2 regions of the Adlercreutzia rubneri genome follow, and region 1 is predicted to be linked to the other one. Evidence: predicted binding sites of a transcription regulator. Region 1 holds the regulator's gene; the other holds the start of a gene.

Evidence for each region. Region 1 encodes HrcA, which represses chaperone genes, less so after heat shock. Its sites were predicted from a motif close to TNTTAGCANNCNNNNNNNNNGNNTGCTAANA; they were not measured.
Region 2: GO707_RS02795 (co-chaperone GroES) is a predicted target of HrcA. The motif match lies at 1,571-1,601, and genes of this name have one in related genera.

What each region holds. Positions count from the first base shown of each region.
Region 1 covers NZ_WPOO01000001.1:236,345-239,753, forward strand. Annotated here, with positions in the region: gene GO707_RS01030 (RsmE family RNA methyltransferase) at 1-8, opposite strand, end outside; gene dnaJ (molecular chaperone DnaJ) at 20-1,168, opposite strand; gene hrcA (heat-inducible transcriptional repressor HrcA) at 1,226-2,236, opposite strand; gene hemW (radical SAM family heme chaperone HemW) at 2,570-3,409, opposite strand, start outside.
Region 2 covers NZ_WPOO01000003.1:45,673-49,081, forward strand. Annotated here, with positions in the region: gene groL (chaperonin GroEL) at 1-1,160, opposite strand, end outside; gene GO707_RS02795 (co-chaperone GroES) at 1,210-1,497, opposite strand; gene GO707_RS02800 (response regulator) at 1,745-2,446, opposite strand; gene GO707_RS02805 (sensor histidine kinase) at 2,439-3,409, opposite strand, start outside.

The DNA of each region.
Region 1 (3,409 bases):
AACGACATGATCAGTAGTCCTACTCGAAAATGTCGCGGAGCTTCTGCAAGGGCGAGCGCTTCTCCTCGTTCACGTCCTCGCCCATCTCCTCGGCCAGCTCCTCCAAAAGCTCGCGCTCGCGCTTGGAGAGCTTCTTCGGCACCTCCACGGCGATGTGCGCGAACAAATCGCCGCGAGCGTCGCTTTTCAGGCGCGGCATGCCGAAGCCCTTCACGCGCACGATCTGGTCGTTCTGACAGCCCTCGGGGATGGCAACCGTGACCTTCTCGTCCTCGTAGATGCCGTCGATTTCGATATCGGCGCCGAGCGCCGCCTGCACCATGGGAACCACGAGCTTGCAGTGCAGGTTGTCGCCGTCGCGCTCGAAGAACTCGTCGGGGGCGATGCGCACGGTGACGATGAGGTCGCCGGCCGGCGCACCCTGCATGCCCGCTTCGCCGAAGCCGTGGATGCGCAGCTGCTGGCCGTCGCGGATGCCCTTGGGGATCTCCACCGAGACGCGCTGGCGGTCGGGCACGCGCCCCTGGCCCTCGCACTCGGGGCACGGGTTGTCGATGACCGTGCCGGTGCCGTGGCAGGCGGGGCACGTGGTGGCCGATTGCATGTCGCCCAAGAAGGTGTGCTGCACGGTGACGACCCGACCGGTACCGTGACATTCCTCGCAGGTCACTTCCTTGCCGTCCTCGCCCAGGCCCGTGCCGTCGCAATCGGGACACGGCGCCAGGCGGTCGTACACGATCTCCTTCTTCTCGCCGGTCGCCGCCTCTTTCAGCGTGATGCGGATGCCCACGCCCATGTCGCGGCCGTCCTTGCGCACCTGGCGGCCGCCTGCGGCCGCGCCGCCGAAGAAGGTGGAGAAGATATCACCCATGCCGCCGAAGCCGCCACCGAACAAGTCCTCGAAATCGATGCCGACGCCGCCGTAGGGGCCGCCGCCACTCGCCGCGCCGGGAATCGTGCCAAAGCGGTCGTACTGGGCCTTCTTCTGGGGGTCGGACAGCACGTCGTAGGCCTCGTTCAGCTCCTTGAACTGGTCTTCGGCATCCGGTGCCTTGTTCACGTCCGGGTGCAGCTCCCGCGCCCTATGGCGAAATGCTTTCTTGATCTCGGCTTCGGAGGCGTCGCGGGAGACGCCGAGGATTTCGTAGAGGTCCTTAGTTGCGGCCATGATAGGTGAATCTTGCCTTTCTTCGTTCGTTCTTCCGTATTCTTGGGTAACGCACGTCTACTCGCCGTGCAGCGCGCACTGGGCGGCGCGGACGGCGCGGATGGCGCGCTCGTAGTTCATGCGGGTGGGGCCGATGACGGCGACGACGCCCTCGGACTCGCCGCGCCCATAGGGGCAGGCCACGATAGAGACACCGGCGAGCTCCGAGGCGGGGTTCTCGTGCCCGATGCGCACCATGACCGGCCCCCCTTCCGCGGCGGCCTCGTCGAAGGTGTTCAGCAGCACGCGGTCGTCCTCCAGCACTTCTATGACCGGCAGCAGGGCCTTCGAATCGCTGAACTCCGGCTGGCGCAGAAGCGCCGAGACACCGAGGCTGTGGGCACGAGCGCTTTCGGACTCGCCCAAGCATTCTATGACCTCGTCGATGATGAGCTGCACGAGCGGGTCGCTGAGGGCCTCTACGGTGCCGGCGTCCATGGAGCGGCGCACGTCGCGGGCCGAGTGCCCGGCGAGCACCCGGTTCAGCAGGTTCTGGGCACCTGCCAGCTCGTCGGCGGAGACCTCGTCGGCGAAGGTGACCGTGCGGTTGACCACCTGGCCGTCCTCGGCCACCACGATGACGATGGCCTGCCAGGGCGAAAGCGACACCAGCGTGATCTGACGAATGCGGCCCGCGAGCACCGAGGGCGCCATGACAATGGACAGGCAGTTGGTGAGCCGCGCGAGGGCCGCCGAGGTGCGTTCCATGAGCGCGTCCAGCTCCGAGGCCGAGGCGCGCAGCTCGTCAACCATGGCCTGGTGCGGGCGCTCCTCCTCGGCCAATCCCGACGAGAGCAGCTCGTCGACGAAGGTGCGGTAGCCGGCGTCGGTGGGCACGCGCCCGGCAGAGGTGTGCGGCTGCTGGATGAAGCCGGCGTCTTCCAGAGCAGAGAGGTCGTTGCGCACCGTGGCGGGGCTCACGCCCAGGCGGTGCCGCTCGGTCAGGGTACGCGAGCCCACGGGGAGCGCGTACTCGATGTAGTCCTCGATCAGCGCGCGCAGCACTCTCTGGCGCCTCTCCGACAGCATATCCGCTCCTCTCGCCTTCCCGCCTCGTCCCGCGCGTCGGGCGCGGAACCTTCCGTTGTTGACGCCATTTTAGCAACCGCAAGGCGAGAGTGCTAATGGAAGCGCCCATCTCGACGCAAGCGACACACAACCGCCGACAGAAGGCGGCTGTGCCCCTGGTGCACTGCTTCTGTAGGGGCAGACCTCGGTCTGCCCTCTTCGAGAGGATCGCCCGTTCTCGAGCGGCGGTGCTTGCACCGCCCTCCCGAGAAAGAAAGATTTTCGGCGTTGAGAAGGGGCGACCAAGGTCGCCCCCTACGGAGGTGGTATGCGAAGCAGGGACGATGGGTTGGCTTACGGGGCGAGGTCGAGGAGGCGGCCGTAGAGCTCATTGCCACAGAGCCAGCCGGCGTCGGTGGGGCGCCAACGGCCGTCCGCGTGTTCGACCAGGCCCAGGTCGGCCAGTTCATCGAAGGCGACGAGGACCGAGCCGCCCTCGGTCTCAAAGGCCGCTGCGGCCAACCGCGTGCCCCCACCCGTTTCGGTGCCGTCGATGACCGCCGCCGCCCGCGCCACCCGCTCGTCGGAGACGCCGCGGGCCATGCGCATGCCCAGCATGAGGTCTTCGGCGGCCATCTGCCGCGCGTCCAGGTCATCCACCACCTGTCCGTCCTGCACCCGCATGCGACGCTCGGCGTTCTGGGTCATGGTGACGGCCGAGCGCCCCAGCCCCAGGTAGGGCTTGCCCGTCCAGTAGGCCGTGTTGTGGCGGCTCTCGAACCCGGGCCTCGCGTAGCTTGCCACCTCGTAGCGGTGAAAGCCCGCGTCCTCCAGGATGCGCTGAGCCTCCTCCATGGCCGCCGCTTCCGCATCCTCGTCGGGCTCGAGCATCTCGCCCCGCATAATGGCGGCATCGAAGGGCGTATGGGGTTCAATGGTCAGCGGGTACACCGACACATGGTTCGCGCCGAGCGCCACCGCCTCCCGCACGCTTTCCGCGAAGGACTCCTCGCTCTGACCCGGGATGCCGCACATCAGATCCACCGATACGTTCTCGAAGCGCTCCTGGGCCGCGCGCACCGCCGCCCGGGCAGCCTCGGCGTCGTGGGCGCGGCCCAGGATGCGCAGCCCCTCGTCGTCGAAGGACTGCACGCCAAGGGAGAGCCGGTTCACCCCGAGCGCCCAGATATCCCG
Region 2 (3,409 bases), on a different contig from region 1:
TCGGACTCGGTGGCAGCGCCCACCTTCAGCACGGCCACGCCGCCGGAGAGCTTCGCCAGGCGCTCCTGGGCCTTCTCGCGGTCGAAGTCGGAATCGACGCGCTCGAGCTCGGCACGGATGATCTGGATGCGGTTCTCAATGTCTTCCTTCTTGCCCGCGCCGTCCACGATAAGGGCGGTGTCCTTGGTGACCTTCACGGTCTTGGCGGTACCGAGCATCTCCATCGTGGCGTCGGCCATGGTCATGCCAAAGTCCTTGTCGATGACCTGGGCGCCGGTGACCACGGCGATGTCCTCGAGGATGCGCTTGCGGCGGTCGCCGAAGCCGGGAGCCTTGATGGCCACGACGTTCAGGGTGCCGCGCAGACGGTTCAGCAGGATGGTGGACAGGGCCTCGCCCTCGACGTCCTCAGCCACGATGAACAGCGGGCGCTGGGCGCGCATGACTTCCTCCAGCAGCGGAACCATGTCCTGGATGGAGTTGATCTTCATGTCGGTCAGCAGGATGAAGGGGTCCTTCAGCACCGCTTCCATCTTCTCCATATCGGTGGCCATATAGGGGGAGATGTAGCCGCGCTCGTACTGCATGCCCTCGACGATGTCCATGTCGATGCCGAAGATGGTCTGGGACTCCTCCACGGAGATGGCGCCGTCGTTGCCCACGGCGTCCATGGCCTCGGCGATCTTGTCGCCGATGGCGGCGTCGCCGGCGGAGATGCGGCCGACGTTGGCGATCTGCTCCTTGGTGGACACCGGGGTGGCGTCGGCCTTGATGGCGGCCACGATGGCGTCGGTGGCCTTCTCGATGCCGCGGCGAATGCCCAGCGCGTCGGCGCCAGCGGTCACGTTCTTCAGGCCCTCGGAGACGATGACGTCGGCGAGGAGGGTGGCGGTGGTGGTGCCGTCGCCGGCCACGTCGTTGGTCTTCACGGCCACCTCGCGCACCAGCTGGGCGCCCATGTTCTCGACCGGGTTCTCCAGCTCGACTTCCTTGGCGACAGTCACGCCATCGTTGGTGATGAGCGGGGCGCCGTAGGACTTCTCCAGAGCCACGTAGCGGCCCTTGGGGCCGAGCGTCACCTTGACGGCATCGGCCAGCTTGGAGACGCCCGCGGCCAAGCCGGAGCGGGCATCGGTATCGAACTTGATTTCCTTAGCCATAAGTTCGCGTTCCTTTCAGTGGATCTATCTTCTCGGTTTATCTTCTCAGTTATTCAACTACGGCGTAAATGTCGTCGGCGCGCAGAATCAGCACGTTCTCGCCGTCCAGCGTCACCTCAGTGCCGCCGAACTTGCCGTAGATGACCTTGTCGCCGACCTTAATAGGCATAGGAAGCAGCTTGCCGTCCTTGTCCATCTTGCCCTCGCCCACGGCGATGATGGTACCGGTCTGGGGCTTCTCCTTGGCATCGGAGGCCAGGAACAGGCCGGACGCGGTGGTAACCTCGGCCTCGTCCTGCTTCAGGATGACGCGGTCGCCCAGAGGCTTCAAATTCATAGCTTGCCGTCCTTTCAATGGTTGTTGTAGCGCCTTCGCGCAACTTCCAATTTAACCACTCGGTTAGGTTAAGTGCTAGCACTCGGTAGCAACGAGTGCTAAACAGTTACGCATCATAACAGCTACGGGAAGGAATGCAAGAGGGGACGGAGAAAAACTTGAGTTTTTTTCACTCAAGTTTCCTGTGATTATAATCTTGATCAGGGATTACTTTTCAAGTTGGAATTTGTGCAGGTGAACAGTCTCCCTAGGGGGCAGGCGTCACCAAACCCGTCTCGTAGGCAAAGACGACGAGCTGGGCGCGGTCGTGAGCATCAGTCTTAGCCATGACGCGGGCCAGATGCGTCTTCACCGTGGCCGGCGAGATGAACAGCTCTTCGGCGATCTCGTCGTTGGAAAGGCCCCGGGCCACCAGCACGAGAATCTCGCGCTCACGGTCGGTGAGGCTCGTCAGCGCGGCGCGGCGAGTCTCGGCCACATCGGCGGCGCCCCAGCCGCCCCGCGGGCGCGCGGCCACGAAGGTCTCCACCAGCCGGCGCATCACCGAGGGCTGGATGAGCGCGTCGCCTCGGGCCACGACGCGGATGGCCGCCACGATCTCGTCGGGGTCGGCGTCCTTCAGCAAAAAGCCGCTCGCCCCGGCGCCCAGAGCATCGTAAACGTACTCGTCCACGTCGAAGGTGGTGAGCACGAGCACCCGGGTTTTTGCGAGCAGCGGGTTGCCCGTAATGGCGCGGGTGGCCTCGATGCCGTTCATTTCAGGCATGCGGATGTCCATGAGTACCACGTCGGGCCGAAGGCGCTGCGCCTCCTGTACCGCATCGGCCCCGTTTCGGGCCTCGCCGACGATCTCGATGCCCTCGTAGGTGCCGAGAATGGCCTTGAAGCCGCCGCGCACGAGATCCTGGTCGTCCACGACGAGCACGCGGATGGGATCGGCCTCACTCATGGGTCTCCTCCTTCTGGCTGAGGGGAACGCTCACGGCAATGCGCACGCCGCCGAGCGGACTTGGGAACGCGGAGAACGTGCCCTGTAGAAGCCGCGCGCGCTCGCGCATGCCGAGCAGGCCGTGGTGACCGGCCGCGGCGGCCGGGGCAGCGAGCCCCTTCCCGTCGTCGTCGACGACAAGCTCGGCGAAGCCCTCCCGCTTCGTGGACAGTGCCAGCGTCGCACGGCGCGCCCCGGCGTGGCGCACGATATTCGTGGCCGCCTCACGCGCGATGCCGAAGAGGGCCACGTCGATGAACGCCGGCACGCAGGCGCGGTCGTAGGCGGTCTCGTCCAGCGTGACCTCGATATCGGCACCTTCCAAATAGGACACCAAATCGCCCATGCGATCGGTGCCCTGGGTGGGCGTCGTCTCGGCCGGCCCCTCCCCCGCGCGCAGCACGCCGATCATGGCGCGGATTTCCTCCAGAGCGCCCTTGGCGGTGCGACGCACCTCGGCGATGGCCTCCTTGGCGGCGGCGGGATCGCGATCGACCAGGCGCTCGGCGGCCGCGGCCTGGATACTCACAGCCGACAGCGAATGGGCCGTGATGTCGTGCACCTCCCGGGCGATGGAGACGCGCTCGGCCTCCACCCGGCGGCGCGCCTCGGCGTCGCGGCCGCGCTCGGCGGCAATCGCGCGCTCCTCGATGGCGCGGGTGCGCTCCTGGTGCTCGTGCAGGGCGTAGCCGGCGAAGGCGGCGGCCAGGGCCAGGGCCATGTTCTGGAACACGGTGAGCTGCGTCAAGATGCGCGACTGCTCCGGAGGCGCCGGAGCGAACAGCAGCACGAGGCACATGACCACGCACGCGATAGCCGCCTCGGCCCGCGATCGCGCCGAGGCCAGGGTGAACAGCGCGATGAGGGGCCCGGCCACGGAAAGGGCGATGCCGTTCAGCTCCGCTTGAAGCAGACCCCAGCTGA